Regions from separate parts of the Pseudomonas sp. P4_B4 genome, predicted to be linked through region 1. Evidence: predicted binding sites of a transcription regulator. Region 1 holds the regulator's gene; each other region holds the start of a gene.

Region 1 (4,212 bases):
ACGTTAGAATCGACGGCGCTGGCGGTGTATCGACTGGCAAGGGAATGAAGGCGTATTTGAAAGAAAGCAGGATACACCTGCTATCGAACGTAAGAGGACAGTATGAGGCTCGTTAAAACCCTCCCGATTTTGCTCAGTCTGGGCGCAGCACTGGGAAGCGTGAGCGCCTGGGCTCTGCCGGAAGATCAACAGCAGCCTATCCGCATTCAGGCCGACGATGCCCAACTGGACGACAAGCAAGGTATTGCTACCTATAAGGGTGACGTGATCATCACCCAAGGCTCGATGAAGGTGACAGGCAACACCGTTACCATCACCCGCACCCCGACCGGCGACATCGACGTAGTGACCTCGGTGGGCAACCTGGCGTACTTCGAGCAATTGCAAACAGCTGGCGATACCAAGCCTGTTCAGGGCTGGGGCGTAACGATCCAGTATCACGCCGCGCAAAACCGCGTCGTACTGATCGACAAGGCCAAAGTTGTCGACAAGGACAACAACGTCACCCAGGGCGAAAAAATCGTCTACGACACGGTCAAGAAGCTCGCCAGCGCCGGTCGCGCCACGGGCAGCAAGATCACCGAGGCGCGTCCGCGCATCGACATGGTGATCCAGCCGAAAAAGAAAACCGACGAGCAAAAGGCCCAGTAATGGCAACTCTGAAAGCTCAGCATCTGGCCAAGAGCTACAAGAGCCGCCAGGTCGTGCGCGACGTCAGCCTGTCCATCGACAGCGGTCAGATTGTCGGTCTGCTTGGCCCGAACGGCGCCGGCAAGACCACCTGCTTCTACATGATCGTCGGCCTGGTACAGGCCGAGCAGGGCCGCGTCCTGATCGATGACCTGGACGTCAGCCACCAGCCGATGCATGGCCGCGCAAAGGCCGGTATCGGCTACCTGCCGCAAGAAGCATCGATCTTCCGCAAACTGTCGGTGGCCGACAACATCATGGCCATCCTCGAGACCCGTAAGGAACTCGACAAGGCCGGTCGTCGCAAGGAGCTGGAAAGCCTGCTGCAGGAATTCCACATCAGCCACATCCGCGACAACCTCGGCATGAGCCTGTCCGGTGGCGAGCGCCGTCGCGTGGAAATCGCCCGCGCCCTGGCCACCAACCCGAAATTCATCCTCCTCGACGAACCCTTCGCCGGCGTGGACCCGATTTCGGTCGGCGACATCAAGCAAATCATTCACCACCTCAAGGCCAAGGGCATTGGCGTGCTGATCACCGACCACAACGTCCGTGAAACCCTGGATATCTGTGAAACCGCCTATATCGTCAACGACGGCCAACTGATCGCCGAAGGCGACGCTGAAACCATCCTGGCTAACGACCTGGTGAAGGAAGTGTACCTGGGCCACGAATTCCGCCTGTAAGACACCGAGGTGCCAGAGCAGTCGACGAGCGCTTATCTCGATAAAAAATCAACTCTTTTTTATTGTTACAGCGCTCTAGGCAAACACGACGCTTCAAAGATGTTCGGGAGCCAGCCGGAGCAACCTGTCAACAAAACTTTGCAGGTTTTTATTGTTACAACGCTCTAGGCAAACACTTCAGTTTCGGGCATATAATTTGCTTATGATTGGCGCCCCGGCGCCCTGTAGTGGATGGCGCATGTGCGCCGGCGAATAAGGTGTTAAGCCCCTGCCATGAAACCATCGCTAGTCTTGAGAATGGGCCAGCAGCTGACGATGACACCGCAGCTGCAACAGGCCATCCGCCTGCTCCAATTGTCGACCCTGGACCTGCAACAGGAAATCCAGGAGGCCCTGGAGTCCAATCCGATGCTCGAACGCCAGGAAGAAGGCGACGACTTCGACAATTCCGACCCCTTGGCCGACAACGCCGAACAAAAGCCCAACACTGAAATCCAGGAGCCCTCCTACCAGGAAAGCGCTCCGACGGTTGATAACCTCGATGAAGGTGACTGGAACGAGCGCATCCCCAACGAACTCCCCGTCGACACCGCGTGGGAGGACGTTTACCAGACCAGCGCCAGCAGCCTGCCCAGCAATGATGATGACGAGTGGGACTTCACCACCCGCACCTCGGCCGGCGAAAGCCTGCAGAGCCACTTGCTGTGGCAACTGAACCTGGCCCCGATGTCCGACACCGATCGCCTGATCGCCGTGACCCTGATCGACTGCATCAACAATCAGGGCTACCTGGACGAAACCCTCGAGGAAATCCTCGAAGCCTTCGACCCGGAACTGGACATCGAACTGGACGAAATCGAAGCCGTCCTGCACCGCATCCAGCAATTCGAGCCCGCCGGCATCGGCGCCCGCAACCTGGGTGAATGCCTGCTGCTGCAATTGCGTCAGTTGCCAGCCAAGACACCTTGGCTGGCCGAGGCCAAGCGCCTGGTCACTGATTACATCGACCTGCTTGGCAGCCGCGACTACAGCCAGTTGATGCGTCGCATGAAGCTCAAGGAAGATGAACTGCGCCAGGTCATCGAGCTGGTCCAGAGCCTCAACCCGCGCCCGGGCTCGCAGATCGAGTCCACCGAAGCCGAGTACGTCGTTCCTGACGTTATCGTGCGCAAGGACAACGAGCGCTGGCTGGTGGAGCTGAATCAGGAGTCGGTGCCACGGCTGCGGGTCAACGCCCAGTACGCCGGTTTCGTGCGCCGCGCCGACACCAGCGCCGACAACACCTTCATGCGCAATCAGTTGCAGGAAGCCCGCTGGTTCATCAAGAGCCTGCAAAGCCGCAATGAAACCCTGATGAAGGTTGCCACCCAGATTGTCGAGCATCAACGCGGCTTTCTGGAGTACGGCGACGAAGCCATGAAGCCGCTGGTCCTGCATGACATCGCCGAAGCGGTCGGCATGCATGAGTCGACGATTTCACGGGTGACCACCCAGAAGTTCATGCACACCCCCCGGGGCATTTATGAACTGAAGTACTTTTTCTCCAGTCACGTAAGCACCTCCGAAGGCGGCGAATGCTCGTCCACGGCGATCCGGGCGATCATCAAAAAACTGGTTGCCGCGGAAAATCAGAAAAAGCCGTTGAGTGACAGCAAGATCGCTGGTTTACTGGAGGCACAAGGCATTCAGGTGGCTCGCCGCACCGTCGCCAAGTACCGCGAATCCCTCGGGATCGCGCCTTCGAGCGAACGCAAGCGGTTGATGTAGAGCCACGCCACAGCGTTCCAGTGGTAGATCATCTGATCTACCGCTTTATGCACTGGCAACGAAGGAGAAGCTGTATGCAAGTCAACATCAGTGGACACCAACTGGAAGTGACCGAACCTCTTCGCACCTACATCGGCGAAAAACTCGAACGATTGGAGCGACATTTCGACAAGATCACTAATGTGCAGGTCACGATGACCGTCGAAAAACTGAAGCAGAAAATCGAAGCCACGCTGCATATTCCCGGGAATGAAGTGGTCGCCAACGCGGAACATACCGATATGTACGCCGCGATCGACGCACTCACCGACAAGCTGGATAAACAACTCAAAAAGCATAAGGAAAAGACCCAGAGCCTCCTCCAGGGCGCAACCGGTCGTTAACACTCCCAACCCATGATCCGACTTGAAAGTATCCTGACCCCCGGCCGTTCCCTGGTGAACGTGCCGGGAGGCAGTAAAAAGAAAGCCCTCGAACAAATTGCCAATCTGATCGCCCGCGAAGTGCCGGCCCTGGAGATGCAAGATGTCTTCGAGGCACTGATTGCCCGTGAAAAACTCGGCTCCACCGGTTTTGGCAATGGCATCGCTATTCCACATTGCCGTCTCAAGGGCTGCGTTTCGCCCATCAGTGCATTGATGCACCTGGACGCCCCTATCGATTTCGACGCCATCGACGGCGCGCCGGTTGACCTGCTGTTCGTACTGCTGGTCCCGGAAGCCGCCACCGATGCGCACCTTGAGCTGCTGCGACAGATCGCCAGCATGCTCGACCGCAAGGAAGTACGTGAAAAACTGCGTAGTGCTGCAAGCAACGAAGCCCTGTATCAGGTTGTCCTGAACGAGCAAAACGGTCAGTAATCATGCGCTTGATCATCGTCAGTGGCCGTTCCGGCTCAGGTAAAAGTACCGCCCTCAACGTTCTTGAGGACAACGGCTACTACTGTATCGACAACCTGCCTGCCGGCCTGCTGCCGGAGCTGGCCGAACGCGCCCTGGTTCATACCGAGCTGTTACAGCCGCTGGTCGCCGTTTCCATTGACGCGCGCAACCTGCCCAGCCACCTGTCA
Region 2 (4,212 bases), on a different contig from region 1:
TTCTCGGAAAACTTCTACCAGGCCTGCCACCGCTGCCTGAACGAAGGCGGCATCCTGGTGACCCAGAACGGCACGCCGTTCATGCAGATCGAAGAAGTGAAGACCACCGCCGGTCGCCTGCGCAGCCTGTTTCCGGACTGGCACTTCTACCAGGCCGCCGTGCCGACCTACATCGGCGGTTCGATGACCTTCGCCTGGGGCGCCAGCAATACCGCTTATCGCAAGTTGTCCCGCGAAACCCTGCAACAGCGCTTCACGGGCAGCGGCATCGTCACCCGTTACTACAATCCTGAAATCCACATCGGCGCCTTCGCCTTGCCACAATACGTGTTGCAGGCGGTGAACAAGCCAAGCAACGACTAAAACCCTGTAGGAGCGAGCCTGCTCGCTCCTACATGGATTGCGCTCGACGCAGTGGCAGTGGGTGTTGTGAGTCTTTGATTACATGCACCGACCTATGTAATTCGGCGGAACAATTAGCCAGCTAACAAGGTCGAGATAGAGGTAAGCCCATCCATGGGTTTTATCGAGGAGGCACCAATGCAAAAGTGGAAAGTCACTTTCGTGGATGATCATGGCGAAACCATCAACGAAGTCTTTGAGTGCCCCGAGCGCCCGGACTACGAGCGTGCCGCCAAGCTCATCAAGGCCCGGCTTCTTCCTGTCGCTGCCGAACTGGATCTGAACGATCTGGAAGGGCGGACCACTGATGCATGCGTCAAAGAGCTCAAGTCCCAGAACAGCATTCAAATCCTCGGCATTACTCCAATCTGAACGGCACCTGTCGCATTCACATCCAGGCCTTGGCAGAGGCTCTACCTTGAGGCTACTCTGCAAGCGAGATCAGCGAATGAATCGCTAAGGTCTGGTCTTGTCAGCTCCATGCTTGTTTCCCGCCGGCACATCGGTTGCCGTCGCTCGCGCTGTTCGGTTGCGGGTGAGGGAGTACGGAAAGTCTATCCATCGTTTTGAGGAGGACGTTTCATGAGCACAGCCTATCAAGAAGACATCAGCAGCAGCGTGTTGCGCCGCATGAAAGAAGGCGGTTTTGACTTTTCGCGGTTTCATCCCATCGAGTTCTACGCCATTTTCCCGGACGAGGAGCGGGCACGCAGGGCGGCAGGTCATTTCCACCGTGGTGAATCCCTGGATGCACAAGTCAGTGTGCGCGACGATGGCGCCTGGGCGCTGGAGTTGTGCAAGGTCATGTATGCCACCTACGACGACATCGGCGACTTCGAACAGGGTTTCGAAGCAGTGGTCGAGCCGTTGGGTGGCATCATCGAAGGCTGGGGTGTGAAACAGGAGGTACGAGGGCGACTCGCATAACCTTATGAACAGTGACAACCAGCAATGACGGCTGACCTTCGGGTTGGCCGTTTTCGTTTCAACACGTTGCAGAAAGGAAAAAAAGCCGCCTGGGCAGGCGGCTATAAGGGGGAGATCGGCAGGTTTTCCAGCGAATGCATGAATTATCCCCAGCGACTGCCGGGCAGTGAAATCAACTCTGACTATGCTGGTGATAGGCGACTACCACGCCTTGCAATGAAGCGGGGGCGATCAGGTTGGGGCATTTACCGCACAGGATTGGTGCGGTGCGTGCGTCTTGATTATCCAACCGATTGAAATCTAAGCGTTTATGCCGATGGCACGGGCCTTGCGAAGGTCTGGACGTCCGGGTGACAAGGAGTACGGCATGATCCGCACATATTTTGATGAGATGTACGATGCCGGCGGCCAGGTCCGCCCGCATTATCGGGAGTTTGCCCGTTGGCTGGCCGAAACGCCTGACGAGCTTTTGGCACAACGGCGACGCGAGGCCGATCTGCTGTTTCATCGCGCCGGGATTACTTTCACGCTCTACGGTGATGAGCAGGGGACAGAGCGCCTGATTCCCTTCGACACCATCCCCCGCAGTATCCCCGCCAGCGAATGGCGGATTGTCGAGCGCGGCTGCATCCAGCGGGTCAAGGCGTTGAACATGTTCCTCGCCGACCTTTACCACGAGCAGCGCATCATCAAGGCCGGCATCATTCCGGCCGAGCAGGTGCTGGCCAACGAGCAGTACCAGTTGGCGATGCAGGGCCTGGATCTGCACCGCGATATCTATTCGCACATCTCCGGCGTCGACTTGGTGCGCGACGGCGATGGCACCTACTACGTGCTCGAAGACAATCTGCGAACACCGAGCGGCGTCAGCTACATGCTCGAAGACCGCAAGATGATGATGCGTCTGTTCCCCGAGTTGTTCGCGGCGCAACGCATTGCCCCCATCGACCACTACCCGAACCTGTTGCTCGACACCCTGAAAAGCTCAAGCCCGATCGATAATCCGAGCGTGGTGGTGCTGACGCCGGGGCGCTTCAACAGTGCGTTCTTCGAACATGCGTTCCTGGCGCGGGAAATGGGTGTGGAGTTGGTGGAGGGCGCGGACCTGTTCGTACGTGACGACAAGGTCTACATGCGCACCACCGACGGGCCGAAAGCGGTCGACGTGATTTATCGTCGCCTTGACGATGCGTTCCTCGACCCGCTGGCGTTCAACCCGGAATCGATGCTCGGCGTGCCGGGGCTGTTGTCGTCCTACCGTTCCGGCAACGTGGTGCTGGCCAATGCCATCGGCACGGGGGTGGCGGACGACAAGTCGGTGTATCCGTTCGTTACCGACATGATCCGTTTCTATCTGGATGAAGAGCCGATCCTGAAGAACGTTCCTACGTGGCAATGCCGTAATCCGTCTGAGCTGTCCCACGTGCTGGCTAATCTTCCAGAACTGGTGGTCAAGGAAACCCAAGGCTCCGGCGGGTACGGAATGCTGGTGGGGCCGGCGGCGACGGCGGCGGAAATCGAAGCCTTCCGCGCGCGGATCATCGCCAAGCCCCATGCGTATATCGCGCAACCGACGCTGTCGCTGTCGACCTGTCCGACCTTTGTCGAAAACGGTATCGCACCGCGCCATATCGATCTGCGTCCGTTTGTATTGTCAGGCCGTGAAACCCGGGTCGTGCCCGGCGGCCTGACCCGCGTCGCCCTGCGCGAAGGCTCCCTGGTGGTCAATTCCTCTCAGGGCGGCGGAACCAAGGACACCTGGGTGGTCGAGGATTAAAGGAAGCCTGTCATGTTAAGTAGAACTGCCTCGGATTTGTATTGGATGTCGCGTTACCTGGAGCGGGCGGAAAACCTCGCGCGGATGCTCGACATCAGCTATTCGCTGTCGCTGATGCCGCAAGACGGTCGTGGCGACGGTTTGCACGAACTGGCCATGCCGCTGTTGATCACCGGCACCCTGGACGATTACCTGGAGCGCCATGGCGAACTGCATGCCGAGCGGCTGCTGCATTTCTTCGCCCTGGATGCGGCCAACCCGGCGAGCATCTACAGCTGCCTCGGTGCCGCACGGGCCAGCGCCCATGCGGTGCGTGGGCGCATCACCGCCGACATGTGGGAAAACATCAACGCCACCTGGCTGGAAATTCGCGGCATCGCCGAACAGGGCCTCAGTCGCTACGGCATGAGCCGTTTCTGCGAGTGGATCAAGGAGCGTTCCCACCTGTTCCGGGGCGCGTCCTACGGCACCATCATGCGTAACGATGCGTTTCGTTTCATTCGTCTGGGGACCTTTATCGAACGGGCGGACAACACCTTGCGCCTGCTCGATGCCCGCTACGAAATGGCCGGCGATCAGGCCGAAGCGGTCAGCGATGGCACCGCTCACGCGTATTACCAATGGAGCGCGTTGTTGCGGGCGTTGTCGTCGTTCGAGGCCTACACGGAAATCTACCGCGACGCCCCTGGTGCCCGGCATGTGGCGGAATTGCTGTTGCTGCGGGCCGATGTACCGCGATCCCTGCGTGCCTGCACCGAAGAAATCGACCTGATCCTCGCGCAATTACCGGGGGCCAATGGGCGTCCCGCACAACGCCTGGCGGCAGAAATGGACGCACGCCTGCGCTACACCGGCATCCAAGAAATTCTCGAAGAAGGCCTGCACGCCTGGCTCACCGAGTTCATCCCGCTGGTGCGCCAGTTGGGTAACGCGATTCACAGTTCTTATCTGGAGGCCGCATGAGACTTTCCATTAGCCACGAGACCACCTATCACTACGAAGACAAGGTGCGGGCGAGCATCCAGTATCTGCGCCTGACTCCCCACGACAGCGAACGCCAGCACGTACTTAGCTGGCAGCTCGACCTGCCGCGTCCGGTGCGGGCG
Region 3 (4,212 bases), on a different contig from region 1:
AGCAGGATTTCCCGTTTGATTTCTGCCGATGGGGGGGGTGTGGTGCAGCCTAGAAGGGCGAGGGCAGTGAGAGCGGCCAGTAGCGTCTTGAGTGGGAAAGTTTTCATCATTCCATCCATTGATTGCAGGTAGTGAACAGGCTACGAGTCATTCAAGTTGGTTGATGCCGGACGATACTGTGTGTGCCCGAGGAGATGTCGGGTTTCATTGTCGGAAGTTGCCCACAAAAAAGGCCTCCCGAAGGAGGCCTCTTTTTGTCACGCCGCGTGTTGCGGCGCTACCGGATCAGCAGCTGTAGTACAGCTCGTATTCCAGTGGGTGTACGAAGGTACGTACCTTGATTTCTTCTTCGCTTTTCAGGGCGATGTAAGCGTCGATGAAGTCGTCGCTGAAAACGCCGCCTTTGGTCAGGAACGCACGACCTTTGTCCAGCTCTTCCAGGGCTTCTTTCAGGCTGCCGCAAACTTGTGGGATCTCTTTGGCCTCTTCAGGCGGCAGGTCGTACAGGTTTTTGTCAGCTGCGTCGCCAGGGTGGATCTTGTTCTGGATGCCGTCCAGGCCAGCCATCAGCAGTGCGGCGAAGCACAGGTACGGGTTGGCAGCCGGATCCGGGAAGCGTGCTTCGATACGGCGGGCTTTCGGGCTCGACACGTAAGGAATACGGATCGAAGCGGAGCGGTTGCGAGCCGAGTAGGCCAGCATCACTGGAGCTTCGAAGCCTGGAACCAGACGCTTGTAGGAGTTGGTGGCCGGGTTGGTGAAGCCGTTCAGGGCCTTACCGTGCTTGATGATGCCGCCGATGAAGTACAGAGCGGTATCGGACAGACCGGCATAGCCTTCGCCTGCGAAGGTGTTCTTGCCATCTTTCCAGATGGACATGTGTACGTGCATACCCGAGCCGTTGTCGCCGTACAGAGGCTTAGGCATGAAGGTCGCGGTGCGGCCGTAGGCATCGGCAACGTTGTGCACGACGTACTTCAGGGTTTGGGTTTCGTCGGCTTTCTTCACCAGGGTGTTGAACTTGACGCCGATTTCGTTCTGGCCGGCAGTCGCCACTTCGTGGTGGTGAACTTCGACGGTCAGGCCCATTTCTTCCAGCGCGTTGCACATGGAGGTACGGATTTCGTGGTCGTGGTCGAACGGTGGAACCGGGAAGTAACCGCCTTTGACGCCTGGGCGGTGGCCTTTGTTGCCGCCTTCGATGTCCTGGTCGGACATCCACGAACCTTGTTCAGAGTAGATCTTGAACATGGAGCCGGAAATGTCGGACTTGAACTTGACCTGGTCGAAGATGAAGAACTCTGGCTCTGGACCGGCGTACACAGTGTCACCGATAGCGGTGGCTTTCAGGTGCTCTTCGGCGCGCTTGGCGATCGCACGTGGGTCGCGATCGTAGCCTTGCATGCTCGAAGGCTCGATGATGTCGCAGACCAGGATCAGGGTCGGTTCTTCGGTGAACGGATCCAGGACAGCGGTGGAGTCGTCCGGCATCAGGATCATGTCGGAGGCTTCGATGCCTTTCCAGCCAGCGATGGAGGAACCGTCGAACATTTTGCCGACTTCGAAGAAGTCGTCATCCAGCGCATCGCGAGCCGGCATGGTCACGTGGTGCTGAGTGCCTTTGGTGTCCGTGAAGCGCAGATCAATCCACTTGACGTCATGATCTTTGATGAGTTGAACCGACTTCGACATAGTGTCCTCCGGGTGGCTTCGGGCTAGTAATGGATGCCCTTAAATGTGGGTGATGCCGGCGCGAATACTCTGCCAAGGCAACCTGCCTCACAAGGGAGCAAATTGCATGCCAGTGCCCCACCATGGGTTTTTTGCCCCAATTTCACGCCTGTCAGGCGGAAAAGTACCTTAAAGCGGAAAATCACGCCCTACAATGTAGCGCTTATTTCAATAAATGACCTGTTTTGGTGCGCGCAAAACCTTCTGCACATTAACTGGTTAAACCTTGAGCAATTTCCGCTATAATCCGCGCCCCCCTTTTTCGGCAGGCCATGCGCGCGCTGTTTCCATGAAATTAATCGTAAAAGTCTTCCCCGAGATCACCATCAAGAGCCGCCCGGTACGGATGCGTTTCATCCGTCAATTGGCCAAGAACATCCGTGCCGTGCTCCGCGATCTGGACCCGGCCGTGGTGGTGAACGGCGTGTGGGACAACCTCGAGCTGGAAACCCGCGTCAGCGACCCCAAGGCCTTGAAGGAGATGGGCGAGCGCCTGAGCTGCATGCCGGGCATCGCGCATTTCCTGCAGATTGATGAATACCCGCTGGGCGATTTCGACGACATCGTTGAAAAGTGCAAGCAGCACTACGGTGATGCACTGGCCGGGAAGATCTTCTCGGTGCGTTGCAAGCGCGCCGGCAAGCACCCATTTAGCTCGATAGATATTGAAAAATATGTCGGCAGCCAGTTGCGCCGTCAGTGCGGTGCCGCCGGGATCGACCTGAAAAAACCGGAAATCGAAGTCCGGATCGAAGTTCGCGACCAACGGTTGTTCGTGATCCACAGCCAGCACAACGGCATCGGCGGATATCCGTTGGGCGCACTGGAACAGACCCTGGTGCTGATGTCCGGTGGCTTCGACTCCACCGTGGCGGCCTACCAGATCATGCGCCGAGGCCTGATGGCGCACTTCTGCTTCTTCAATCTGGGCGGACGTGCCCACGAACTGGGCGTCATGGAAGTCGCGCATTTCATCTGGAAGAAGTACGGCAGCTCCCAACGCGTGCTATTTGTCAGTGTGCCGTTTGAAGAAGTGTTGGGCGAAATTCTCGGCAAAGTCGATAACAGTCATATGGGCGTAGTATTGAAGCGTATGATGTTGCGCGCTTCCTCCCAAATTGCCGATCGACTGCACATTGAGGCGCTGGTCACTGGTGAGGCGATCTCCCAGGTGTCGAGCCAGACGTTGCCGAACCTGTCAGTGATCGATTGCGTGACCGACAAGCTGGTGTTGCGTCCGCTGATCGCCAGCCACAAGCAGGACATCATCGACCTGGCCAACGAAATCGGCACCGCCGATTTCGCCCGGCACATGCCGGAGTACTGCGGCGTCATCTCGGTCAATCCGAAGACAGCAGCCAAGCGCTATCGCGTCGAGCATGAAGAGAAAGAATTCGATATGGCGGTACTCGAGCGTGCGCTCGAAAACGCCAAACTGGTGCCGATCGATCGCGTGATCGATGAACTGGGCCAGGACTTGCAGATTGAAGAAGTCAGCGAAGCGCTGGCCGGTCAGATCGTCATCGACATCCGTCACCCGGATGCCGCTGAAGACGACCCGCTGGACCTCGCTGGCATCGAGGTACAAACGATGCCGTTTTATGCAGTGAACGCTCGTTTCAAGGAACTGGACCCTACTCGCCAGTACCTGCTGTATTGCGACAAAGGCGTGATGAGTCGCCTGCATGCCCACCATTTGCTCAGTGAGGGGCATGCCAATGTGCGCGTTTATCGACCGAGCTAAGTGCCCGGGGCTGTTTGCCTGTGGCCTGCGTCACCGGCCCCCCGATGCCACCGTCAAGCTGTAACGGCTTTCACGGACGCTACTGTTAATCGCTGCCAAGACTTGTCAGCACACCGAATCCTCTGATCGAGATACACAAGTGATCGAAAATCTACGCAACATCGCCATCATTGCCCACGTTGACCATGGTAAGACCACCCTGGTAGACAAACTCCTGCGTCAATCCGGCACCCTGGAGCGCAACGAGCTCAACGACGAGCGCGTGATGGACTCCAACGACCAGGAAAAAGAGCGCGGTATTACCATTCTGGCGAAAAACACCGCCATCAACTGGAACGGCTACCACATCAACATCGTGGACACCCCGGGCCACGCCGACTTCGGCGGCGAAGTTGAACGTGTAATGTCGATGGTCGACTCCGTTCTGCTGCTGGTTGACGCTCAAGACGGCCCTATGCCGCAAACCCGTTTCGTGACCAAGAAGGCTTTCGAAGCCGGCCTGCGTCCAATCGTGGTCATCAACAAGGTTGACCGTCCAGGCGCGCGTCCGGACTGGGTTCTGGACCAGATCTTCGACCTGTTCGACAACCTGGGTGCCACCGAAGAACAGCTGGACTTCAAAGTCGTCTACGCCTCGGCCCTGAACGGTATTGCCGGTCTGGACCACACTGAAATGGCTGAAGACATGACCCCGCTGTACCAGTCGATCGTCGACAACGTACCAGCGCCGAAAGTCG
Region 4 (4,212 bases), on a different contig from region 1:
TGCGCCTGATTGTTGTCTTGGATTTATTGAACCCCACGCCGAAAGCGTGGGGTTTTTTATTCAGAATGCGTGAAGCATCTTCGCGGCTCTTTTCCACCAAGGCGCATTGATAGCAGGCCTGGGAGTAACCTGATCAGGCAAAAGCTGCGGCACATCCTGCAACCGAATCCACGGCTGGTTGTTCCAGTGCAGCAGGCTCAACGACATTTCCGGCCAGTTGAGCAGGCTCAGTTGCGGGCGTTCGGTTGTAGTGGGGTATTGGGCATCTCGCAGGGCGGGAACAACTTCGTGGGTGAGCCATTCGCGTAAGGCACGGTATTCGGGGCAGTAGTGATAGACCAGTAATGCGTAAACGCCGGATTCGCTGATCAGCAGGATGTTTTCGATGTGACCGTGGATGAGGGTTTTGGCTGTTTGGTATTGGTCGGGATCGAGTTTTCGGAGTTGGCGGTCGTTGAGGTAGATGCGTAGCAGTCGGCCTAGGTCGCGGCCGCTGAACCAGGGTTGGTTTTGTATTAGGAGGGCGTGGAGGTGGAGTTTGTGGCGGGTGAAGATGTGGGGGATTAGGTAGTTTTCTTCCATCGTGCAGTTCTCGGGGTCGAGTGAAGAGAAACTGCCTCTGATCGTCGCCAAACGAAAAGGGTGGCAGCTATGCGCGGGTTGGCGAACCGGTGACGCCCGAAAAACCGGCAGACCCTAAGGTCTCCCACGCACAGCTGCCATAACTCAAGAGGGGGAAAATTCCCTATTCGAATTTGGTCGTAGTGCGTCGGGGTTTTTCTAGGTCGCCAAACCCAGTGCTGAGCATTCAGCTGGGGATGAGCTTAGAGACCGGATACCTGGCGACGCAATCGGACGGCGGTGTGATGTTTGTAGGACGTTGCCGAGATTGTTGCGGGGCTGAAGATCAAAAGATCGCAGCCTTCCGCAGCTCCTACAGGTGAAGCGCAAGGTCGTTCCGACCTTCAATCGCGAGCAAGCTCGCTCCCACAGGGGGCTGCATTTCACATCAGAATTTATTCGGTCGGTGGATTCAGCTTCGCTTCAAGCTCCGCCACCTTCGCCTCAAGGCTCTCCAACCGCGCCCGGGTGCGTGCCAATACAACCATCTGGCTATCGAACTCTTCCCGACTCACCAGATCCAGTTTGCTGAAGCCACTTTGCAGCAACATTTTGAACTGGCTTTCGATTTCAGCTTTCGGCAGAGGTGTGTCGCCGCTGAAGAGGCGGGAGGCGGTGCCGGTGAGGGCGTCGAGGAAGTCTTTGGGCGCGAGCATGGGCAATGTCCTGGAAACAATGGCGGGCAGTGTATCACGCAGTGTCTATAGTCATTTCCGCAGGCGAAGGGTGCACGCTTTTCGCGCATGGGGACGGACGGCGTCGCACCGTTATTGTGCGTAACCCGGCGAGTGTTGTTGCGATATAGCGGACATCTGCCGGCAAAAGATTGAAAACTATGAGTTTTGTGGAGATGGCAAGCTTTCTGCTTAGATGCTGGTAACCCATGCACTGATGCAGTCGCTGTGACGAATGCAGTGCGCCAGGCGGAACGCGGGGAGTGTTTCGCAGGGAGCGGTTAGCTGGCGTCGAACGGGCAGGTAAGGCCGACGATGCGTTACAAAGCCAGGCACTGCGCTTAGACTTGAGTCGGGTTTGTTTTCCTGGGGCAAGTCCACCAATTCGGGAGAGAGTTTTCATGAAGCTAGTCACTGCCATCATCAAGCCGTTCAAGCTGGACGACGTACGCGAGTCGCTGTCCGAGATCGGCGTGCAGGGCATTACCGTCACTGAAGTCAAAGGCTTTGGTCGGCAGAAGGGTCACACCGAGCTGTATCGCGGCGCGGAATACGTGGTCGATTTCCTGCCCAAGGTGAAGATCGACGTCGCTATCGACGACAAGGATCTGGACCGGGTAATCGAGGCCATCACCAAGGCTGCCAACACCGGCAAGATCGGTGACGGCAAGATCTTCGTGGTCAATCTGGAACAGGCGATTCGCATCCGTACCGGCGAAACCGATACCGACGCAATCTAAGCCGCCACAAACCCAACGCCCCAGGAGAAAACAATATGACTCTGCGTAAATTCGCAGGGCTAGGAGCCCTGTTGTCCCTCGTAATGCCCAGCCTGGCCATGGCGGCAGACGAAGTGGCGGCCCCAGTCCTCAACTCCGGCGATACCGCCTGGATGATGACCTCGACAGCTCTTGTGCTGTTCATGACCATTCCCGGCCTTGCGCTGTTCTACGGCGGCATGGTCCGGTCGAAAAACATTCTTTCCGTGATGATGCAGTGCTTTGCCATTACCGGTCTGATCAGCATCCTGTGGGTCATTTATGGCTACAGCATCGCGTTCGACACCACGGGCATGGAGCAGGGCGTCATCAACTTCAACTCGTTCTTCGGCGGCATGGGTAAGGCATTCCTCGCCGGCATCACGCCAGCCAGCCTGACCGGGCCTGCGGCGCTGTTCCCTGAGGCGGTGTTCGTCACCTTCCAGATGACCTTCGCGATCATCACCCCGGCGTTGATCGTCGGCGCCTTCGCCGAGCGGATGAAGTTCTCTGCGATGCTGGTCTTCATGGGCGTGTGGTTCACCCTGGTATATGCGCCGATTGCGCACATGGTCTGGTCCGGTAACGGCGGCCTGTTGTGGGACTGGGGTGTTCTGGACTTCGCCGGCGGCACCGTGGTGCACATCAATGCCGGTGTGGCTGGTCTGGTTGCCTGCCTGGTGCTGGGCAAGCGCAAGGGCTTCCCGACCACGCCGATGGCGCCGCACAACCTCGGTTACACCCTGATGGGCGCGGCCATGCTGTGGGTCGGCTGGTTCGGTTTCAACGCCGGTTCCGCCGCTGCGGCCAACGGCACCGCCGGCATGGCGATGCTGGTAACTCAAATCGCTACCGCTGCTGCTGCGCTGGGCTGGATGTTTGCCGAGTGGATCACCCACGGCAAACCTAGTGCACTGGGCATTGCTTCGGGCGTGGTTGCTGGTCTGGTGGCAATCACCCCGGCTGCCGGCACCGTTGGCCCAATGGGCGCGCTGGTCATCGGTCTGGCGGCTGGTGTGGTGTGCTTCTTCTGCGCCACCACCCTGAAGCGCAAGCTCGGCTATGACGATTCCCTGGACGCCTTCGGTGTGCACGGTATCGGCGGTATCCTCGGCGCAATCCTGACCGGTGTGTTCGCTGCTCCGTCCCTGGGTGGCTTCGGCACCGTGACCGACATCGCCGCACAAGTGTGGATTCAGTGCAAAGGCGTAGGCTTCACGGTGATCTACTCCGCGATCGCCACATACATCATCCTCAAGGTGCTGGATGCGGTCATGGGCCTGCGTATCAACGAAGAAGAAGAAGCGGTCGGCATCGATCTGGCGCTACACAACGAACGCGGCTACAACTTGTAAGCAAGCGCATAAAAAACCTGCCCGGCTTGCCGGGCATTTTTTTGTCTGGAATTTGTCATTGAAGGCTGAGCTGAAAGGTTTTTTCCTACAGGTTTTACGATGTTTACGTCGGGTGTTTTTGTGCGGTCAAAGGCTTACAGGATTGAAGGAATATTAGGGCCTTTGTTTTTTCCCAGAGCGCGCTAGAATGCGCCCCGAACGTGCGGAGAACTGTATGTGGCAACAGACTCTGATTACCTTGCGGGCGAGGCCCCGGGGCTTTCATCTGGTAACGGACGAGTTACTCGCCGGCCTGCCTGAACTCAAGGCGTGTCGGGTCGGTCTGTTGCATTTGTGGCTGCAGCATACCTCGGCGTCGTTGACCATCAACGAGAACGCCGATCCGGCGGTACGTCGCGACTTCGAACGATTTTTCAATCGTCTGATCCCACAAGGAACAGACGGCTATGAGCATAACGACGAAGGCCTGGACGACCTCCCGGCGCACTTCAAGGCCAGCGTGCTTGGCTGTCAGCTCAGTTTGCCGATTGCGGCAGGCCGGTTGGCGTTGGGGACCTGGCAAGGCGTTTATCTGGGCGAGCACCGTGATCATGGCGGTGCCCGTAAAGTCCTCGCCACCGTACACGGTGAAGAGGCATAGCCGCTGGTCAGCAGCGGCTGTTGATTTTTTTCCGGCAGCCTTCGACAGAGGGCAAAGCTGGGCTATAACTAATCTGCTTTTCGCAAGTCATGAGGTAGAACATGAGCGACGATGATCTGGAAAACGACGACCTCGAAGTAGGCGACGACGACGAAACCGAAGAA

What was found. The regulator sigma-54, encoded in region 1, starts transcription at its own class of promoters, with help from an activator protein. The targets are predictions, from matches to a motif close to ANTGGCATNNANNTTGCTNT.
Positions count from the first base shown of each region.
Region 2: the regulator sigma-54 is predicted to act here: its motif matches at 1,645-1,664, upstream of AC1DVE_RS22965 (circularly permuted type 2 ATP-grasp protein).
Region 3: the regulator sigma-54 is predicted to act here: its motif matches at 1,787-1,806, upstream of glnA (type I glutamate--ammonia ligase).
Region 4: the regulator sigma-54 is predicted to act here: its motif matches at 1,471-1,490, upstream of glnK (P-II family nitrogen regulator).

Region 1 is NZ_JBFUHS010000012.1:140,108-144,319, forward strand. Features, by position in the region: gene lptC (LPS export ABC transporter periplasmic protein LptC) at 1-116, shown strand, start outside; gene lptA (lipopolysaccharide transport periplasmic protein LptA) at 103-651, shown strand; gene lptB (LPS export ABC transporter ATP-binding protein) at 651-1,376, shown strand; gene AC1DVE_RS15160 (RNA polymerase factor sigma-54) at 1,650-3,143, shown strand; gene hpf (ribosome hibernation-promoting factor, HPF/YfiA family) at 3,218-3,526, shown strand; gene ptsN (PTS IIA-like nitrogen regulatory protein PtsN) at 3,539-4,003, shown strand; gene rapZ (RNase adapter RapZ) at 4,006-4,212, shown strand, end outside.
Region 2 is NZ_JBFUHS010000024.1:85,894-90,105, reverse strand. Features, by position in the region: gene speE (polyamine aminopropyltransferase) at 1-363, shown strand, start outside; gene AC1DVE_RS22975 (hypothetical protein) at 541-774, shown strand; gene AC1DVE_RS22970 (ribonuclease E inhibitor RraB) at 985-1,329, shown strand; gene AC1DVE_RS22965 (circularly permuted type 2 ATP-grasp protein) at 1,697-3,106, shown strand; gene AC1DVE_RS22960 (alpha-E domain-containing protein) at 3,119-4,069, shown strand; gene AC1DVE_RS22955 (transglutaminase family protein) at 4,066-4,212, shown strand, end outside.
Region 3 is NZ_JBFUHS010000007.1:206,927-211,138, forward strand. Features, by position in the region: gene AC1DVE_RS11215 (cupin domain-containing protein) at 1-107, opposite strand, end outside; gene glnA (type I glutamate--ammonia ligase) at 286-1,692, opposite strand; gene thiI (tRNA uracil 4-sulfurtransferase ThiI) at 2,021-3,475, shown strand; gene typA (translational GTPase TypA) at 3,615-4,212, shown strand, end outside.
Region 4 is NZ_JBFUHS010000001.1:177,422-181,633, reverse strand. Features, by position in the region: gene AC1DVE_RS00910 (HigA family addiction module antitoxin) at 1-9, shown strand, start outside; gene AC1DVE_RS00905 (BRO-N domain-containing protein) at 61-582, opposite strand; gene AC1DVE_RS00900 (accessory factor UbiK family protein) at 1,017-1,277, opposite strand; gene glnK (P-II family nitrogen regulator) at 1,697-2,035, shown strand; gene AC1DVE_RS00890 (ammonium transporter) at 2,071-3,408, shown strand; gene AC1DVE_RS00885 (secondary thiamine-phosphate synthase enzyme YjbQ) at 3,623-4,048, shown strand; gene sutA (transcriptional regulator SutA) at 4,150-4,212, shown strand, end outside.